4 regions of the Pseudoalteromonas mucoides genome follow, and region 3 is predicted to be linked to each of the others. Evidence: predicted binding sites of a transcription regulator. Region 3 holds the regulator's gene; each other region holds the start of a gene.
What was found. Region 3 encodes LexA, which represses DNA repair genes until DNA is damaged. Its sites were predicted from a motif close to TACTGTATNNNNATACAGTA; they were not measured.
Positions count from the first base shown of each region.

Region 1: a site for LexA is predicted at 1,788-1,807, ahead of AAEU30_RS03130 (exonuclease domain-containing protein). Genes of this name have one in related genera too.
Region 2: a site for LexA is predicted at 2,679-2,698, ahead of recN (DNA repair protein RecN). Genes of this name have one in related genera too.
Region 4: a site for LexA is predicted at 1,672-1,691, ahead of ruvC (crossover junction endodeoxyribonuclease RuvC). Genes of this name have one in related genera too.

Region 1 is NZ_JBMMUC010000002.1:361,083-366,449, forward strand. Features, by position in the region: gene AAEU30_RS03120 (SDR family NAD(P)-dependent oxidoreductase) at 1-670, opposite strand, end outside; gene AAEU30_RS03125 (LLM class oxidoreductase) at 663-1,643, opposite strand; gene AAEU30_RS03130 (exonuclease domain-containing protein) at 1,825-3,984, shown strand; gene AAEU30_RS03135 (DUF2189 domain-containing protein) at 4,068-4,847, shown strand; gene AAEU30_RS03140 (TonB-dependent receptor domain-containing protein) at 4,927-5,367, opposite strand, start outside.
Region 2 is NZ_JBMMUC010000009.1:47,236-52,602, forward strand. Features, by position in the region: gene AAEU30_RS11290 (HrcA family transcriptional regulator) at 1-881, opposite strand, end outside; gene nadK (NAD(+) kinase) at 987-1,871, shown strand; gene AAEU30_RS11300 (hypothetical protein) at 1,949-2,506, shown strand; gene recN (DNA repair protein RecN) at 2,722-4,395, shown strand; gene AAEU30_RS11310 (hypothetical protein) at 4,446-4,865, shown strand; gene AAEU30_RS11315 (hypothetical protein) at 4,964-5,287, shown strand.
Region 3 is NZ_JBMMUC010000006.1:72,316-77,682, forward strand. Features, by position in the region: gene AAEU30_RS08525 (endonuclease) at 1-381, opposite strand, end outside; gene AAEU30_RS08530 (hypothetical protein) at 488-1,204, opposite strand; gene AAEU30_RS08535 (hypothetical protein) at 1,365-1,745, shown strand; gene AAEU30_RS08540 (PaaI family thioesterase) at 1,742-2,185, opposite strand; gene AAEU30_RS08545 (hypothetical protein) at 2,297-3,073, shown strand; gene lexA (transcriptional repressor LexA) at 3,168-3,785, shown strand; gene coxB (cytochrome c oxidase subunit II) at 4,197-5,339, shown strand; gene ctaD (cytochrome c oxidase subunit I) at 5,339-5,367, shown strand, end outside.
Region 4 is NZ_JBMMUC010000003.1:25,536-30,902, forward strand. Features, by position in the region: gene ruvB (Holliday junction branch migration DNA helicase RuvB) at 1-469, opposite strand, end outside; gene ruvA (Holliday junction branch migration protein RuvA) at 477-1,097, opposite strand; gene ruvC (crossover junction endodeoxyribonuclease RuvC) at 1,100-1,624, opposite strand; gene AAEU30_RS03495 (ABC transporter permease) at 1,770-4,271, opposite strand; gene AAEU30_RS03500 (ABC transporter ATP-binding protein) at 4,261-4,974, opposite strand; gene AAEU30_RS03505 (arylesterase) at 4,975-5,367, shown strand, end outside.

The sequences.
Region 1 (5,367 bases), on a different contig from region 3:
CATCTGAAGTAGCCGCTTTTACTAATATATCAGCACCAATTTGCACATCAGAACCTGTTACACCATAAGCCTGAGTTACCATTTTACTACCCAAAAATGACTTTGGATTTACAGCAACAATCATTGGCCCTTTACCTTCTAAGCTAAGCTCCATGTCTCGTGACCACATAGTTAACGCTAACTTACTTTTAGCGTAAACAACACCATCAGATAGCGAACTTGGCTGAGTCAGCTCGTGTGCTAACAATGAGCTTTGCGCCGCTGAAGATAAATTAACGACCCGACTATTCGTCGTTAAAATAGGTAGCAAGCGTTTAGTAAGCAAATACGGTGCAATAGTATTGACTACAAAGCGTATATCTAATGCTTCATCGGAGACTGTTTGTGGTACAACATAAACGCCAGCATTATTGATTAAAACATCTAACGATTCATATTTTTCCATGATGTTTTCAGCTAAGGTTGCCACATTTTTCAGTAGTGATAAATCAGCTAAAAATGTATCTATGATCGCAGTCGGTTTAAGAGCCAACAACTGCGATTTAGCGGCGGCTAATTTAGCTTCGCTACGACCATGTAAAAGAACAGTGTGGCCTTGTAAAACGAGTGTTTTTGCACTCGCAAAACCAATTCCATCTGTCGCTCCGGTGATTAATATTGTCTTATTCATAATGATTATTCCTATTAAAATGAGGTAAAACATGCTCTGCCAATTGGTACAGGGTATGGGTTATATCACCTTGGTTAAAGCGTAAATTAAGCGCCACGTGATTAACGCCGGCGTGCTGTAGTTGCATTAAATAATTAACAAGGTATTCAATTGATGCTCTAAACCCTAAATGCAGCGATGAAGGCGCTTCGCCATTGTTTGCCAAATCAAAATACAGTGGTTGCATGACAGGCTGCGGCCCTCGCCCTATCACTGCCAACTGTTGTTGCCAGTTATTAATTAGCTGTTGCTGTAATTCAACTTTGTGTGGGTAGAACATACGGCCATCTGCATGCTCAGCTATCCAAGCATCACTTTGTTGGCTCTGCCCTGTAATGAGTAAAGGTAATTTACCCGATTTCGCTTTTGGTAACATATCGATTTCCCCATTAAACTGACCATAGTCATTTTTAAACACCGGGTTTGACGATTGCATTTGGCGAATATATTCAACACTCTGCGCAAAACGATGGCCGCGATTTTCATAACCTAACTGCATTGCTGGGTATTCTTGTGGTCGATCGCCAGATGCAACCCCCATAAGTAAACGTCCTTTGGAAAGCACATCAACGCTCGCCGCAGACTTGGCAACATGTGCAGGATGGCGCAGCGGCAACACAATACTCGCAACCCCTAACGCAATGGTGCTTGTTTGGGCAGCTAAAAAGCCTAAATAAGTAAATGGATCGAATAACTGCCCTGCGTCACCAAATGACGGTACATTAAAAGGCACATCTCTTAGCCATACAGCAGCAAAACCTAGTTTTTCAGCAAGTTGAACTCGTGCTAAATGATCCACCATTGTTGGGCTGTTTTGCGATGGGTAGCTTTCAATTGGCACAACTAAACCGATACTCAAAGAGTTCAATTTAAACACATTGTTATAGCCTGCATTCAAACTTTGAAATTGCGATTGTTGTGAATTTTGAACCATAACGCCCTACATTGATCCGCATAAAATATAAGGCAACAGTGTAATTACCTAACACTAAATTGATAATAGTGAATATAAATGAATCAGTTTATAGCTAATATTGATAATGAATAACGGTGTTGAAACTCACTTAAAAATACTGGATACTGTTTTTTTATACAGTTATTGATAAGTGGTAAACATGGTGCGAAAAGAGCTTCCAGCAAAATATTATCTAGCTCATTTTAATGAGTTACTCACGTTTATAAACACCCAATGTAGCCACTTGTTAGAGAAAAATCATATTGATTTTATTGCAAAGGTTAATAACTTAAGTGAGCAAGCCCAATGCATGCTCTCGCGTATTTATTCACGAAGGCCTTTGTTAGTGGCAATACATACGCTCAATTATGATGAAATACCCAACCCGACACAGGCAATTGCGCAGTTAAAGCAAGCAGGCCTGATCACACAGCCTAACCATAACGACTACCAGCATGTGCTCGCTCATTTAACAAAGCCGGCATTGCTGGAGTTATTAGCACCGTTTACGGCGACAGTGAATATTAAAAAAAGTGCTGCCAAAGCAATATTAGTAAACCAAGCTTGCGACTTTTTTGCTAGCAAACTTGAGTATCTAGCCCCTTTATATAGCCAGTTTATTATTAATAACCGCGCTGATATTTATGAATACTTTGAGTTTTTATACATTGGCCGGTTAAGTGGTGGCGATATCAATCATCAAAATAGTTTTGTGCTGCGTGATTTAGGCGTAAGAGCAACAAGACAAAGTCATAATCAAAGCTTAGCGCGATTTGATACTTTAGATGAGGCAAAGTCGAACTATGCGTTAAACCGCTCTCGCTTGGCATTTAAAAATATAACAACTTACGAGCAATACCAAAGTTTAGCTCACGAGGTTATTGCACAACACGCACAAGGCACACTGGCAATAAACCTTAAAAACAAGCTGTTACTGAAGCTTTATCAGCAACTTAAAAAAGTGGATTCAACGCTGAGTTTTAGTATTTTAAGTGCCTGTGAAAACAGCCCTGAAGCAACAGAAATACAAATACGCGAGCAATATCGCCAAGGCAATAAAGATTGGGTTAAAGCCGAGCTTGAAGCCATTATTGAAGATCCACTGACTGACGATCTACTCTATTTTGCCGATGACTTCTTAATGCGCAAATTTAATAAACAAACCCGCTCTCGCTTAAGTACTATGCTTGCGGATACAAAGTGTGTAATTGAAATAGATGAGATTTATCGCGGCGATGTAGAGCAAGGGGTGGCACAGTATTACGAAAACCAAGGATTGAGAGCATTTAACACCGAAAACACGCTTTGGCAAAGTCTATTTGGCCTGGTATTTTGGCATGCACTTTACGTAGAAACTCCTCACCCACCGTGTAACGAATTTGATTTATTTCCACACGTATTACGCACTAACAGTTTTTATCACACACAACATCAGCAGATTGATACATTACTCAAACAGTGGCAAACATCTGATGATTTACTAAAGCATGTGTGCAAAAACGCGGCGCGCTATTTTGAGCAACCAAATGGCTTATTTCGTTGGCACAGTGAGCTGTTAAAACCATTAGAAGTACTTATTTTAAATAGCCCTATTACAGCACTAAAAAGCCACCTAAAAAACATGACCCTACGCTTTTTAGAACTTAAAGACGGCTACCCTGATTTAATGATTTTAAAGAACGACGCCGTCTATTTTGAAGAAGTAAAAGCACCCGGTGATAAACTTAGGCGTAACCAGCTAACCACCATCGACAACCTTAAAAACTCAGGGTTCGATGTTCTCATTGCAGCCGTTAATTGGGTTAATGATCCTAACCGTATTTACAGCGTAGTCGACATTGAAACAACAGGTAGTTTAAAAGGCGGCAACAGGATAACTGAAATTGGCCTTGTTAAAATGCAGCACGGCAAAGTGATCGATAAATGGTCAACACTGGTTAATCCACAAATGCGCATTCCTAAATTTATTGTATCGCTAACGGGTATTACCGATGCCATGGTAGCGCCTGCGCCTAACTTTAACCAAATTGCCGATACATTAGTTAATAAATTACAAGGTAGTATTTTTGTCGCCCACAATGTCAATTTTGATTACGGTTTTATCCGTAAAGAGTGTGAAATGGCTGGCATTAATTTTAAAATGCCAAAGCTATGTACTGTAGTTGAATCGCGCAAAGCTTTCCCAGGTCTCAAGTCGTATTCGCTTGGTAACTTATCAGCGCATTTTGAGCTATCCCTGACCAATCATCACCGCGCTTTAGCTGATGCTAGCGCCACCGCTGAGTTGCTTTTACTTATTCAACAAAGCGATTATCAATAAAGAACGATAGTGGTAGTTGAAAATTTGTAAATAATGGCGATGTGTTCTAAACCTAAAGAGTAGCCTAATATTGGAAGACTCTTATGCCGTCATCGAACACACTTAATAAACACTCTGAGTTTGCGCGTTGTTTAGAGTGCAATAAAGTAAGCACTTTTGCCGCTTTTCATTGGTTAGCTCTTGCTTTTCAAGACATGATGCGAGCGCCTATACTGAGCTTAATTTATGGGTTAATTTTTACAATAATTCCGCTGGCCATTGTTTATAGCGGCGTTTATGCCGGCACTTACCTTGTAATACTTCCAGCAACTGTTGCGTTTGCCTTAATAGGGCCTGCATTTGCTGTAGGTTTATATGATATTGCTTGGGAGCTTGAAAAAGGTCATTCCCCTACTTTATTGCACTCATTAAAATCAATGTTCAGAAACCCTGTTGGTGAATGGGGGTTTGCGGTATTGCTTATGGTGATCATGATTATTTGGATGCGCTTAGCAGCCTTAGTGCACGCATTATACCCAAGCCATGCAAATCCTACGTTTGAAGAACTCTCTGCATTTTTAACCTTAGGCACCATCATTGGCGGAATATTATTGGTAACTGTATTTGCGATTTCAGCGTTTACGCCGCAAATAATGATGGAAAGACGTGTCGATATAATGACCGCAGTTATGTCCTCTATGAATGCAGTAAAAACTAATTTTAGCGCAATGGTTGTGTGGTCTGGCTGTATTTTTATATTAGTTGCCATTGGTTTTATCACGGGCGCAACAGGCTTTATTGTCATTATGCCGCTACTTAGTTACGCCAGTTGGCACGGTTATATTGCAGTAATCAAAACCAAAAAATTACGTGGATATGAATAGTCTTTTATATTTTTAATATATCTAAAGTAAAACAGGCCCATGCTTTGGGCCTGCTATATTTATTCAATCATAATAAAAATTAAAACTGATAACTTAATGATACTTTATAATTGCGGCCAAGCTCTGCAGGGTCGTTCGCTTCAGTTGCTGGCGCTCTTAAGTAACGTTTATCCGTTAAGTTATCTACCCCTAACCTCACGATAAGACCGTCCAAACTGCCGGTGGCTTGATACTTAGCATTCAGGTTATAAACTGTGTATGTATCTGTACCGTAGCCGTATTCTAAGTAGGTATCGCTTAAACGTTTTTGCTCACGATAATGCAGCATTTGTAAACCTACATTAAACTGCTCTGTAAACTGGTAGTTAGTATTCCAAGTGATTTTATCTGCTGGGGCTTCAGCATAAGGTTGCTGCGTGTAATCAATGGTTCCTAAAAAGAAGTTAGGCATGCCTTCGACATCCATATTAATCGTTGAATAACCTAAATACATATCGATTGCTTGGAAGGTATATTGTGC
Region 2 (5,367 bases), on a different contig from region 3:
CTTTGATATTCCTGGTTCTGAAAATACGGCACACTGATCACCATTAACTCATCGCAATCTGTAAATGGCAGTTGATCGGTATTAAGCACAGATACGCCATTTTTAAAAGCGAGCTTATCTTCTACAAAATTTAAGAAAGATACACCAATGTTTAAACTTTGTTGGCAGTCAATTTGTCGGTAAAGATAATTCTCACCAACCACAATACTGTTATCTGAACCAAGCTTTTGGCTTAATTCTCGTGTCCACTGATTTAATGAATCATGACAATTACGCGGTGCAGTATTTGCCATTGCCTGCATACGATACAAACCTTCCATTAAAGTTTGTTGACTAAATACCGTGTTTAACCAAGTAGCAAACTGATACCGTACTGTGTCTGAAGCATCATTGGGTTTGTGAATACAAATATTATGGCTTTGACCTGCTCTATCGAGTAATAAAATAAGCCAGTCGTTGCTGTCAAAATCAAGGACTTCTACTCTAAAAACATGTTGCGAGCTTACTTGCGGTAAACCAACACAACAGCACACTTGGTATTTTTGACTTAGCCCATGAGCTAATTCAACGAGTTGCGCCTGAGCTGGCTGCCAATATTGAGCAATGTCAGTTAATGGGAAAAACTCGCTCAGCCAATAATCAAAGCCCGCATTAGTCGGAACGCGCCCCGCTGAAGTATGTGGCGAATATAACAGCCCAAACTTTTCAAGACGTGACATAGCATTACGTACCGTTGCAGAGCATACAGCCATGCCTTTTTGCTTAGCTATACGGCTTGATGCCACAGGTAAACCTTCACCATTACAATAGAGGCTCATTACGGCGGAAAATATTTGCTGATCTCGCGGATTTAAATTCATAGTATCTACATCTTGCTGCATATAGGGTATATCGGGGCAACGAGAAGTTATTTCAAGACTCTGAGGTTTTCAAAGCAATCATTTTTGAGTTACCCTAGCGATATTATAACTATTCGCGTAAACATCATGGAATCACCGTTTAAAACCATAGGCTTAATTGGCAAAGCAAATCACGATGGCGCAGCCACTACCTTACAACGCCTTTATACATTTTTAAATGCGTTAGGATTTAACGTGATTGTTGAACAGCGCACTGGACACCAACTTGCTGATATACCAAAAGACAAGCTAGTTAAACTCATAGAGCTCGGGGAACGAGCGGATTTAGCCATTGTCGTTGGCGGTGATGGTAACATGCTTGGTGCAGCACGTGTTTTAGCTCGGTTTAATGTCGCCGTTATTGGTGTAAACCGAGGGAACTTAGGCTTTCTGACAGATTTAAACCCCGAAGGTTTTGAAGCAAGCTTAGAGCAAGTACTAAGTGGTCAATATATAGAAGAAAACCGCTTTTTACTTGAAGTAGAAGTGTATCGTCATGAAGAACTTAAAAGTGCAAATTCAGCAGTAAATGAAGCTGTACTCCATGCCGATAAAGTCGCTCATATGATTGAATTTGAGGCCTTTATAAACGACGCATTTGTGTTTTCGCAACGCTCGGATGGTCTAATCGTATCAACACCAACAGGCTCAACTGCTTATTCACTCTCAGGTGGTGGACCAATACTCACCCCAGAGTTAAACGCAATCTCTTTAGTGCCTATGTTTCCGCATACACTTTCAAGCCGTCCATTAGTTGTGGATGCTGACAATGAAGTAAGGCTAAAGCTTAGCCTCGAAAACACCGACAGTTTACAAGTGAGTTGCGATAGCCATGTGGTATTAGCTGTGCTCCCAGGTGACGAAGTAGTAATAAAAAAAGCTGATAAAAAACTCCGCTTAATACACCCAAAAGACTACTCTTACTACCACGTATTACGTACTAAATTAAATTGGGGCAGTCGTTTGTATTAATTTATTGCGCTTAACTCTACTTTAGCGCAAAATAAGAAAAAATTAATAAAAGACCTTTTCAGGGACGCACTTTCGAAATGACTTACGTTGTATTTTTAGCTTTGCTGTTATTAATTACTCTATTAGGCACCTATCTCGTCATTGAGAATAACCGCCGTAATGCGCGCGAAGCCGAAAAGCGATTGTTTAACAGTAGAGTGGCCGAAGTTACCACTCACTTAAAATCAAAGCTAAACGAATTTTGTGAAGCAAAAATTATAAAGCCAAAATACGTGGCACGTATTCAGGTCATTGCGAGTAACTTTTTCGTTGTCCAGCCACACACTGATGAAAACTTACTATACCTTGAGCGTATTGTTGATTCATTTATTACCACGGTTAATAGCGAACTTGCGAAAACCTATGTGACTGGTGAGCGTGGTAAATTATCAGAACAACTGTCGTTATTTGTCGCCGACTTGCCTTATGGCGGGATTGAATACAACCGTACTTTTTATTACGAAATACTCCCTTCTCTTATAAAAACCTTGGAGTCAGCAGAGCTTAGCAGCAATGGCGACGACTACATAACAACAACGGATATTAGCAGCGATTCAGCAGAACAAGATAACAGCATAAATAGTAATATTGCATAACTGGGCTGGGTGAGCAATTCACCCACACTAATGATTTAAAAATTTTCTATATTACTCAACTACCTATTACAGTTTATCCTGCCACATTTAGCCCCTCCACTGTTCATTACTCTTTCCAGTATGTGTATAAAATTTGAATTAATTTAAAAATTTAATTTGCAAAAAACCAAAACACTGTATAAATTAACAGTTAATTGACTGGATGGATAAACAGTATGTTAATTGGATTAGAAATAAAAAACTTCGCAATTGTAAGCAACCTTAGCACTGAGTGGCACAGTGGCATGACAGCGATAACTGGTGAAACAGGTGCTGGTAAATCGATTGCTATCGATGCACTCTCATTATGCCTAGGAGAGCGCGCAGAGGCCTCAGCTGTTCGCCCAGGTACAGAGCGTGCAGAGATTTGCGCGCAATTTGATATCACCGAATTACCAAATGCAGTGCAATTCCTAGAGCAAAATTTACTATCCAATGACGACAATGAATGCTTGCTGCGCCGCGTTATTTGTAAAAATGGCCGCAGCAAAAGCTATATAAATGGCAGCCCAGTTACGGCAGCTCAATTAAAAGAGCTTGGCCAACATCTTATTTCGATTCATGGGCAACATGCCCATCAGCACCTGTTAAAAGCGGATCATCAACTCCATTTGCTAGACGCTTATGCTGGGCATGTTGAACTTGTTGAGGCTGTGCGAAGCCAATATAAGCACTATCAAAGTTTACAAAAAGAGTTCACTGCGCTTGAACAAGCCCAGCAACAGCAAGCTGCGCAAAAACAGTTACTGGAATACCAAGTAGCTGAATTAGACGAGTTTGCTTTACAACAAGATGAATTCAGCGCTATTGAGGCTGAACATCACAAGTTAAGCCACAGCCAGACGATTCTTGAGTCTTGTCAGCGAGAGTTGCAACACTTGTACGAAAGCGACGAGCAAAATGCGTGTTCTATTTTACAACACAGCGCCCAAAAATTTGCTGAATTAGCGCACTACGATGCAAGTTTGTCTGGTGTGGCAACCTTGCTAGAAGAAGCCGCTGTACAAGTAGAGGAAGCCAGCCGCGAAATAAGAAGCTACGCGGAAAAAACTGAGCTTGATCCTAACCGCTTAGTCGAAGTTGAAGAGCGTCTTAGCGGAGCTATGGATTTAGCCCGAAAACACCATATTAAACCACAAGAGCTGGTTGATTTTCATCAGTCTATTAGCCAAGAGCTTGAATCGATCAGTAACAACTCAACTCGATTAGAGCAACTTGAAGAAGCAATAGCACAAGCACTTGTTACATACCAACAAGCCGCTGATGAATTAAGTAAAAGTCGCTCGCAAGCTGCTAATACATTGAACACCTTGATCAGCGCAAGTATGGTTAACCTCTCAATGGAAAATGGTCAGTTTGAAATAGCACTAAACAAAGAGCCTGAGCGAGCACCAAACAGCTTAGGTTTTGACTCAATTGCCTTTTTAGTATCAACCAACCCAGGTCAACCGTTACAGCCTTTATCAAAAGTGGCTTCGGGTGGTGAATTATCGAGAATTAGCTTAGCAATCCAAGTCATTATTGCGCAAAAAGTGACAACACCAACCCTCATTTTTGATGAGGTAGATGTAGGTATTTCAGGTCCTACTGCATCAGCGGTTGGTAAATTACTGCGTCAACTTGGTAAGTCTACCCAAGTAATTTGTGTAACCCACCTACCCCAAGTTGCCAGTTCTGGTCATCAACAACTGTTTGTAGCAAAAGAAATTTCCGATGGTGAAACGTTTACTCACATGCAGAGTTTAAATAAAAATGGCCGTATTGATGAGATTGCACGCTTACTCGCTGGCGATAACATAAGCAAAATGGCACGAGCAAACGCCAAAGAGCTCATTTCTGCCCATGGCTAAATTTAATACTAAATATAACGATATAAACACACTGATAATAGATATTAATAATGAATACTAACTCTCTTAAAACTATCACCGTTACTTTTTGCATTCTGTTATTAAGTGGCTGTAAAGACTATATCCAACAATCGAGCGCATTAACTGCTGTTAATTTGCAACCGGTTTTGACATTTTCATTTATTTGTATTTTGTTTATACCCATGCTCAGTTTACTGTTATTTGGCTTCAGCTTTTTTAAACACCTGAAGTTTAAAGTTAACTTACAAAAGTTTCTTCATGGTGCATTAGTACTAATGCTAACTCTGGCGTGGTTAATTGAACTGAACCTAACCAATAGCGCCCAAAATAGGTTAGATTTAGTCATTACCTTAGCAGCCTTAGCGATTCAAATGGCCGTCGTATTACTCGCTTTTATCTCGCTCAACAAACAACAAAAGCTGTATAATCGAGCAAAGAATTTTTTGTAATCTTTCTTGTACATCTAAAGGTGCATACATTTAATTTACAAAATTGACACATATTAAAACGCCGCTTACACTCAATAAAAATTAAAATCACGGAGTGAATGATGAACGCAACTCTTGCAAAAGTAACCCAACTAAAAACAAGTTACGCAACAATACAATTAGGCGCTGCAAAAGCTGATGGACGTTTAACGTTAACCGAGCATTTACTCCACTTTGAAGCCCTTAATAAACAGTTAAACTTAGGTAGTTACGCCATTAAACGCGACACCATAGCACGCGTTGAAAGATGCACAGCAAAAGCCGCAGGCATAATCCCTATCAGCAAGTCCGGTATTAAAATCACCACTACAGATAAACATTGTCTAGAATTCATCATCGCAGAGCCCGATGCTTGGCTACAAAGCTTGCAAGCTAGTCATTAATAAGGTTAAAGGTACGAGGGGCTAGGTTAAAGGTTCTAGGCAATAGGCGCTAGGAAGCCACATTTAGCTCAGTGTTTAAT
Region 3 (5,367 bases):
TAGATTATTAATATCAGCTTCCATTTTTCTAAATTGTTCACTGGTTTTCACGCAGTTTTTACGTCCGCCATTTTGCCAGCATTGTAACTGATGACCGAACTCCCACGCTGGTACTATATGCTCCCACTCAATACGAACAGCACGTGCATTAGGTTTACCTGAGCGCGTAACCGCATTACGAGGTTTATAGCCGCATGCTGAAGGGTCGGGTATTAATTTTTTACCTTGGCGTTTTATATCGCAGCCACAGTAAATGCTTTTGGCATCGCTTGGTAACGTTTTTATTAAATGCCTTTTCGCTGTTGAAAAGCGAGTGAACTGCTCGCTGTGAAGGTTAAAACTTACAAGGGAAATAACTAACGCAATAATAAAATAGGGCATTTCCAATCACTTATGTGAACTACAGGAAATGCAATTTTAGAGTGATTAGTCTATAGGGTAAATCGGTTAAATGGGCTAAGTTGCCTAAAATGCAATAATCAGGGAGTTAATTACTCAGCTTTTTGCGTTTATGACGACGAAGACGAATATTTTGCAGTAACAAAGTGATACCTGTGAGGCAGAACAGCACACTGGTTGCCGAAAAGCTAATCAACAAGGGATTATTAAAATCCTCTCGTTCATCGTAGTCCATGATGTGTAACATCCAGAAAAAGTCAAAAATCCGCCAAATAGTGCTACGAACAGTGATAACTTTGCCGCTATCAGCCCACAAATACAAGGTTGTATTAAAACTATCATCGAAACTAACTTGCCAAATATTCTTTTTATAGCCTATTTCTCTTGGGCCCATGTCGAGTTTAGTCGCTGCATTTACTTTAGCGTCGATTAATAAGTGAGCTTGTGCATTAGCAATTATTTGCGCTTTACTTGGCGTAATGAAAGGACGGCCTGTTAAGCCGTTAAAATTGTGCTCTTCATTTTCACTCGTCACAGTAATAATAGGTGTTGTTAAAAAGTGTGTGTAATTTATTTGTATCGGCTGTGCCACCTGAGAAACAATATTATCGAGTGATGTAGGGTAGTCGACTTGCGTAAATGGGTTCTCAAGGGAGCGCAATGCTAAATGTTTGCCATGCACTTTATCGAGAGGAATAGCACTCATCACTAAACCACCTAACAGCCATGCAAAGATTTGTAGTGCGAGTATGTAACCAAGCCATTTATGAATTTTTCGTGCATGCTTGAAAATGCGTTTGTTCATTACTTACTCATTTATTGTTATTTTTCAGTGCGATATTTTATAGGTTAGGGGGCTTTTGCCAATGTGGCAAATTGTCGCAGGTAATAGATGATTTGGTATATATACAAATTTAGGTTAAAGTTTGCGGTGTATTTAACATGGGTTAAGGGTAAAGCTACAAATGTCGGAAATTCAATTTTTAAACGTAGATCTAGAGCTTGAGTCTAAACAAGATATTAGTGCGCTAGTGGCTGACTTAAAAAAAATTGCCACAGTTTTACATTATGACCACGATGAATATCGTCAATTAGCGCGTGTAGAAGCAAATATTGAGGTATCTACACCGGATAAAGCGATTAATCACTTATGTGAGTTAATAGAATCATGCTCACGTAATGCATTAAAACAGTGGTTGTCGTGTTCTCGGCGTACATTTGATATTGGCTTTGAGTCGGGTACTTCACCGAAATGCTTTAATCAAGCACTGCAAGCAGATACTCTGCTTAGAATATCTGCAATTGGTGCGGGTGTTGAAATAACGATTTACCCTATCGAAAGCTAATTTTTACGTTCAACCACTGCTGCGGTCATTCTTGATACGCAGCATAGCTCGTTGCGGCTATTTGTTATTTTAATTTCCCACACTGAAGTACGCCTACCTAAATGAATAGGCTTTGCTATTGCGGTTAAAGTTCCATTGCGTGAAGCTTTTAAGTGATTGGCGTTGATTTCTTGGCCTACACAATAGAACTTCGTAAAATCAACCACAAAGTTTGCAGCATAACTGGCAACCGTTTCGGCAAGTACGACATTGGCACCGCCATGTACCATGCCCATAGGGTTATGATGCTGAGGTATTGCGGGCATAGTGGCCACTAGGTAGTCATCGCCAATTTCGCTAATTTCAATACCCATTGTTTTCATTAATGTGCCTTGGCCATTAATGCCCTCATCAAGTTGTTTACACTGTTCTAAGGTGATTGGTTGATACCAAATAGTCATGGAATGTCCTCAATTGAAAATTTAAAAACTAGTCTACACTTTTGTACACTTTCCTACAGTTAAGATCATCAAAATAGCTAAAATGTACCTAATATTACATCTTAGGAACACATGATGAAAAAAGGAATAATGCTGTTAATTAGCTGCTTATCGATATCCAGCTATGCAGATATCAACCATCAAGTTGATCTCGGATTTACAGATTTAAGTGGCTTGGATAAAGCGTTTTTAGGTGCAAGGTACCGTTATTTTAGTGATGACTTAAATGCCTTATCGGGCCCTCAGGAGTTGAAAAGCCATTTGCATCGAGTGAGTAATGTCGCTATCGGCGGGTTTGCTAATGATAACCTGTATTATATTACCAGTGATGCGACTTATTATTGGCAGCATGGCGTTATTTTAGCGGCTGGTGTACAGCATGTGGATGATGATAGCGGTATTTGGCAATCAGATAGTTCTTTGCTCAATGCATCGATAGGTAATCAAATAAACGATCAATTGCAAATTGGCTTAACTGCTTTTTATAGTCGGGTGGAAGAAACACGTCACTTTTATCCAAGCGAGGAGCTAACTTCGGTTGAGTGGAGTTATGCGCCTTACATTCGCTGGACTAATATCAATAATAATCAAGGCTGGGATATAGAGGCAAAGCAATTAGCAGGACGGTATCGTTACATCCAAGGCCGAGCAGCGTATTACGTTAATCAAGACTGGTCTGTTGGCGTAGTTGCTAACGTACATGGGCGAGGCGATCGAGATGATAATTATGAGATACAAACACAGTATTGGTTTAATGAACATATAGCGTTGAAGTTTGGTTTAGGCTCATCTTTGAAATCTGATGATGGTTTAAATAGCGCCACTTTATTGCTGAATACCAGATGGTAATCAAGAAGGGTCAAAGCTAGCGAATTTAAAATTTGCGATTTTCAAATAACTGTATATACTCACAGTTAAATGTACTGTATGGAAAACCAGTTGTATGCGCCCATTAACGAATCGTCAAGCCCAAATTCTTGAATTAATCAAAGTGTTTATCAAAGATACTGGCATGCCACCTACGCGTGCTGAAATTGCGCAAACTTTAGGTTTCAAAAGCGCTAATGCTGCCGAAGAGCACTTAAAAGCACTGGCTAAAAAAGGTGTTATTAAAATGAAGCCGGGTGCAAGCCGCGGTATTCAGCTGGTGGAAGAAGATGAGCCAGAGCAGCTCGGATTACCATTAATAGGCCGAGTAGCAGCGGGTGAACCTATCTTGGCGCAACAACATGTTGAAAGCCATTGCCAGATTGACCCTTTAATGTTCAAGCCTGCCGCTGATTTTTTATTGCGTGTACAAGGTATGAGTATGAAAGATATTGGCATTATGGATGGTGATTTACTTGCGGTGCATAAAACTCAAGTTGCTGAAAACGGCCAAGTAGTGGTAGCGCGTGTTGATGATGATGTAACTGTAAAGCGCCTAGAAAAAGCCGGTCGCAAAGTATTGTTGCACGCCGAAAATGAAGAGTTTTCTGCAATTGAAGTAGACTTAGAGCATGAGTCTTTTAATATTGAAGGGCTTGCAGTCGGTGTGATCCGTAATGCTGATTGGATGTAAACCTATTTTGCACCAAATTGGTGATATTTGGTGCTTTCACTTTTATATTTTTATTTAACTGCTAGTTTTAGCACTTGTCTGTAGCTACTAAAGCTCTATATAAGCTAGATACCTCCTGCTTTTAGCCATTTCTTTCCTCACCTGAATTTAAAATAACGCGCTGATTTTGTATTGTTATTTTTGCACCAAAATAGAATTTTATTTGCACTAAAACTTGCTAATTGTTCATTTTTTAACTAATTGGTTAATACACTGTGTTAACGACTGATCTTTTGGGGCCTTGCTGCAATTTATTGTTGCATGCGAAGAGATTAATTTAACCAGTTACAATAAAAATAACGAATTGGCGCGAAAAAAAGCAGTGCCGCCTTTTCGCTTTGCGTTAGCAATAGCATCAAAAGGAGCCGTCACATGGGTAAACTGAGCTCTACCTTGTGCCTTATATTATTTATGCTGCCGCAGCAATTATTGGCCAATAGCCAATTTAATATGCGCGAAGGTGTAACCGATATAAGTAATAATGTTTATCAACTGCACATGACAATATTTATAATTTGTTGTGTGATTGGGGTGATTGTATTTGCCGTTATGTTTTGGGCTTTAATACATCACCGCAAATCAAAAGGGGCTATTCCTGCCCAATTCCATGAAAGCACCAAGGTTGAGATACTTTGGACTGCGATTCCGTTTGTCATTCTAATTGCAATGGCAGTGCCTGCGACAAAAACCTTAATTGCGATGGAAGATGCCAGCAAAGCTGACATTACCATTAAAGTGACAGGTTCTCAGTGGAAGTGGCATTATGAATATATGGGTGAAGACGTTAGTTTTTATTCAATATTATCTACACCGAGCGAACAAATTGCCAACCAGGCCGATAAAACAGATACCTACCTACTCGAGGTAGATAAACCTCTCGTTCTACCAATCAATAAGAAAATTCGCTTTTTAATGACCTCAGATGATGTGATTCACTCTTGGTGGGTGCCTGATTTTGCAGTTAAGAAAGATGCGAACCCTGGGTTTATTAACGAAACATGGACCAAAATTAACGAAGAGGGCATTTACCGTGGCCAGTGTGCCGAACTATGCGGTAAAGACCATGGCTTTATGCCTGTGGTTGTTGAGGCAAAGTCTGAGCAAGATTTTGTTAATTGGTTAGCCGACGCTAAACAGGCTAAACAAAAAGCGGCTGCCGCAGATGCTGCATTGATGGATCAAACCTTACCTAAAGAAGAGTTAATGACCTTAGGTGAACAAGTTTATATGGCCAGCTGTGCAGCGTGCCATCAACCTACCGGTATGGGTTTACCCGGCGTCTTCCCTGCGCTTAAAAATAGCCCTGTGGTATTGGGAGATGTTAATGAGCATATTGATGTCGTAGTTCATGGCCGCCCGGGCACTGCAATGCAAGCATTTGTAAAACAACTATCGATAAAGCAACTTGCGGCGGTTGTTACCTATAAGCGTAATGCATGGGGTAATGACACGGGTGATGTGGTTCAACCTAGCCAAATTCAGGCTTTGATTGATGCAACTGCGGAGGCTAAGTAATGAGTAGCATAACAGACGATCATAATAA
Region 4 (5,367 bases), on a different contig from region 3:
ATGTAAATGCTGGTAAATCTAATTTTATTGAGCGCGCTGCTGGCCCTTCACCAATCATTAAATCAAGTTGATAATCTTCCATCGCAGGATAAAGTATTTCTTCAACTTGTGGGCTTAATCGGTGTATTTCATCAATAAACAACACATCACCTTCTTCAAGGTTAGTTAATAACGCCGCTAAGTCCCCTGCTTTTTCAAGTACAGGGCCTGATGTAGTTTTAATATTTACATTTAACTCATTGGCTACAATATTAGCTAAAGTTGTTTTACCTAGCCCTGGAGGGCCAAATATTAATAAATGATCGAGTGCTTCACTTCGACTACGTGCCGCTTCAATAAATATTTCCATTTGCTGTTTAACATGAGGCTGACCTGTGTAATCTGCCAGTAATTTTGGCCTTATGGCACGATCAACAACATCTTCGTTACTTTGCTCGCTTGCGTCTATGAGACGATCCGCTTCAATCATGGTTTACTCACAACATTGATTTTAGAGATTCTTTAATTAGATTCTCTGTAGACATACCCGGCTTACCAACAGCTTTAACTGTTTTTTGTGCTTGAGCTAGTTTATAGCCTAAAGAAACGAGTGCAGATACAGCATCGTCTGCTGCATTATTTGCGACCAGCGTATCGTTTGCAACCGGTTCAATAACTGCATTATCGCTAAATGGTGTGAATAAGTCATTACCCCAGTCTTTTAGCCTGTCTTTCATTTCAAGTACAAGGCGTTCTGCGGTTTTTTTACCAACCCCTGGTAGTTTTACTAGGCTGGTTGCATCTTCATTGTTTACACAACTGACAAACTGTTGCGCCGACATACCGGATAAAATTGCAAGTCCTAGCTTTGGTCCTACCCCATTTGCCTTTAATAACTCACGAAACAACGCTCGCTCCACTTTATTATTAAAACCAAATAATAATTGTGCATCTTCTCGAACCACAAAATGGGTATAGACTAGGGTGTTTTCGCCTATATTTGGTAAGTCATAAAAACAGGTCATGGGCATGTTTACTTCGTATCCAACACCGCTGACTTCAATGAGTATTTCTGGCGCTTGTTTTTCAACTAACACACCATTTAAGCGACCGATCATATTTATTTCCTTAATCTTCCTCTAACGGTTTTTGAAGCACTACCCGCTAGTTTTATTAAATTTTGCTCAGAGTGTGCATGGCAGATTGCAATGGCAAGCGCATCTGCAGCATCAGCTTGAGGAGTACCTGGCAACTTTAAAATATTTTTAACCATTTGCTGTACTTGGGATTTGTCAGCCCCGCCGTGCCCAACTACAGCTTGCTTTATCTGCCTAGCTGAATACTCAAACACAGGTAGTTCAGCCATTGATGCACCTACAATGGCAGCCCCTCTGGCTTGACCAAGCTTTAATGCAGAGTCTGGGTTATGAGCCATAAAAACTTTTTCAATTGCAAACGTAGTTGGCGAAAACTGCTCGATAAGCTGGCTAACACCTTGGTAAATCATTTTTAATCGAATAGGAAACTCATGTTCAGCTAATTTGATACAGCCACTGCCTAAGTAGTTAAATTTAGCGCCTTGGTGCTCAATGACACCATATCCCGTTAAACGAGAGCCGGGATCGATCCCTAAAATAATAGCCAAACGCTACCCTACACCTATTAATCTTTTATATGGCAATAATGCCAGAGCACTGTATAAATTACCAGTGCATTGTTAACTTTAAATAAATCAAAAAAATACCCGCTAATGCGGGCATTTAAAATCAACTCATAAGCTTATTTTAGACTTAAGCCAGTGAACGCAATAATCCTTGTGTATTTTTGCGCATAGTTCGGGCAATCATTAAATAACCTAACGCAGCTACAAATACACCACCAGCGATAGGACCAATTAACCAAATATGCGGGTGTAATTTACCTGCTAGTTCAAACATTTCTCTTTGTACAATAAACAATGCTAGATCACTGATAAGCGCTGCGACAAACCCAGCGGTAATACCAAGCAGTAAAAATTCATACAAGGTGGCATTTTTTATTAATCTGCCTTTCGCGCCCAAAGTACGAAGTATTACAATTTCTTGCATACGTTCACCAAGACTTGCCTGCACTTGAGAAATAAGGACTAGAGCACCACACAAAACAACAATCGCTAATACAAAGCCTATTGCCAACGATACTTGCGAAATGGTAGATCGAATTTGCTTAACAAAGCTATCAACATCAATCGCATTAATTGTTGGATATGTACGTAAAAGCTCACTAAAATCTTGTTTTTGCTCTGCTTCAATACGTACTGACGATATATACGTTGCAGGAAAATCGGCTAATACATCTGGGCTTAAAATAATAAAGAAATTAGGTTTTAAGGTCGCCCAGTTTACTTTGCGTACACTAGTTACTTTCGCGTCAAACGACTGTGCGCCAATTAAAAACGTTAACGTGTCTCCGAGTTTAATATCAAGCCTATCAAGCATTGATTGTTCAACTGATGCCTCAGCAGTCGCATCATCAGCAAACCACTGCCCATCAATAATTTCATTATGGGCCGGCGGCGTTGCAAGCCAAGTTAAATTAAGCTCACGACCAATACCTGAGCGAGCTTCTTCATCTTTTTTCTCATTATCTTCAAGTGAGACTTCGCGGGCAACAAGTTCACCATTTACCGCATTTACACGGCCACGTATTGTGGGGTAAAACTCTGAAACAAGGATGTCTTTTTGCGCCAAAAAGGTATTTACTTCAGGCAACTCAGTTTCAGTTATATTGACTAAAAAAGCATTTGGTGCATCGCTGGGAAGTTGTGATTCCCAATCTGAGATCATGTCATTCTTAAGTACAATTAAAAACAAAAGCAATTTGATTGCCAATGAAAAACTAATCAACTGCACGGCATTGGCATTTGCCCGCTTTTGAATAGATGCTATCGCTAACGACCAACTATTACCTGGGCGTAGGCCAAGTTTACGACCCCCACCAAAAATTAATCGCGACAAGCCAAATAATAAACCAATCAGTACAAGGGTAGAGATAAATAAAATTGCAGTTATTTTTAAATTATTACTAAACAACCACATTAATAAAAACACTGTAACGCCAGACATCGCTAAGTGCACTTTACTCACTAATAACTTATCACCTAAATTGCGTCGTAATACCCTCAATGGCGGTATATCGAATAGGTCAAGTAACGGTTTTATTGAAAACATTACCGCACAAATCACACCGGTGCTAATAGCCACAAGCCATGGCTTTATACCTGCAGCGGGTAACGTGTTACTCATTGATTTTGCTAGGTAGTCTGTAGCCACTTCTTGTAAACCAAAGCCAATTAGTAAACCAATCGCAACAGAGAAAAAACACACCATTGATAAATGCAGTAAATAGATTTTACGTATTGTAGTGCGGCTTCCACCAAGGGTTTTCATCATAGCGACAGGATCGTATTGACGCTCACAATAACGTTTTGCCGACACTGCAATTGCCACAGCCGCTAAAATAATACCCAACAAACCCGCTAACAACAAAAAGCTCTCAGCACGGTTTAAGCTTCTCGCAATGGGTGATTGTCTGTCTTTTACACCATACCATTGCTGGTTTTCTTTCATTTGCGGCTTTAACCAGGTGTAAAAATCGCTAATATCTCCTTCGTCGCCGGCATAAAGTTGACGATAATAAACCCGACTACCCGGTTGGATCACTTGCGTTTTCGCTATATCAGCTTCGTTGAGTAGTACCCGTCGACTACTTGAAAATATATTAAAAGGCGCGTCTGGCTCTTCGACTAAAACTTTTTCGATAGTAAATTGCGCAGCACCCAACTCAACTATATCGCCCACTTTTACGTTCAAAGCATAAAAAACAGACTCGCTAAACCAGACATTGCCAACACTTGGCCCTTTTGTTGCTATTTCTACATCGCCTGTCAAAGATGATTTAATTTTTAACTCACCTTTTAACGGGTAGTGCTCAGACACGGCTTTAACGGAACTTAATTGCATTTCATCATTAGCAAAAAGCATAGTGTCAAAGTAAGTTAGTTTGGCCGTTTTTAAATTATAGCTACCGGCCTCAGATAAATAATCATCAGGTAATGCATGGCTACTTGCCAGTACACGGTCTGCAGCGATAAAGGCACTGCTTTTTTGTGCAATACTTTGGCCTATTCGATCAGTTACCATCGATAAAGTTAAAACGGTTAAAACAGCCAATGAAATAGCTGCGCAGATCACCGTTAGCTCGCCGCGACGAAATTCACGGCTAAACAGTTTTAATGCTAATTTAGCCCACATTCGCCACATCCTCACTCGTATCTTTTACGAGCTTGCCCGCTTCGATTTGCAAAATGTGCTGACATTTTTGAGCGAGCGCTTCATCATGGGTCACTAAAATAAGGGTCGTACCGTGGGATTGGTTTAGATCAAACAATAAAGATTCAATCATTTTACCATTTTTACTGTCTAGATTTGCCGATGGCTCATCAGCAAATAAAATCTTAGGCGTGCCAATAAATGCGCGGGCAATCGCAACTCGTTGCTGCTCCCCTCCAGATAGTTGCGACGGATAGTGCTCTACACGATGACTCAAACCTACTTTTTCAAGTAGCTCAAGCGCCTGTTGCTTTGCATTTTGCTCCCCTGCAAGCTCTGCCGGTAGCATCACATTTTCAAGCGCAGTTAAGCTTTGCACTAACATAAAAGATTGAAACACAAAGCCAACTTTAGAAGCTCTTAGTGCGGCACGAGCTTCTTCGTCTAATGAATGCAGTGGTTCGCCATCCAAAAAGATTTCACCTTCGCTTGATTGGTCGAGCCCTGCCAGTAAACTCAATAATGTTGATTTACCTGAGCCAGACGTACCAACAACCGCAACTGAATCGCCAGACTTGACATTAAAGCTGATGTCACTGAGGATGGGCAAATCCCCTTCAAGGGTTGATACCGTTTTAGAAAGACCATTAACCTGAATAATATTTAATTGAGATAGCGCTGACATATGATGCATTCAATCCTACGTTTTATATTCGTTTTACTGTTAGTAATCAAACCACTTACCGCTGCAGCTGACAACACAATTTTAATTTTAGGAGACAGTTTAAGTGCCGCCTACGGGTTAAAACAAGAGCAAGGCTGGGTTAAATTGTTACAAGATAAATACGACGCCGAGCAAGCAAATGTACAGCTTATAAATGCCAGCATCAGCGGTGAAACCACCGGCGGCGCTCTACGTCGTTTAGAAGGCCTACTCAATGAGTTCAGCCCTAGCCATGTACTTATTGAACTTGGCGGCAATGACGGCCTGCGTGGCTTTCCTATTAAAAAGCTACAAGACAATTTAACGTCTCTCGTACAAACCAGTAAACAGGCAGATGCGCAAGTGGCGATTATG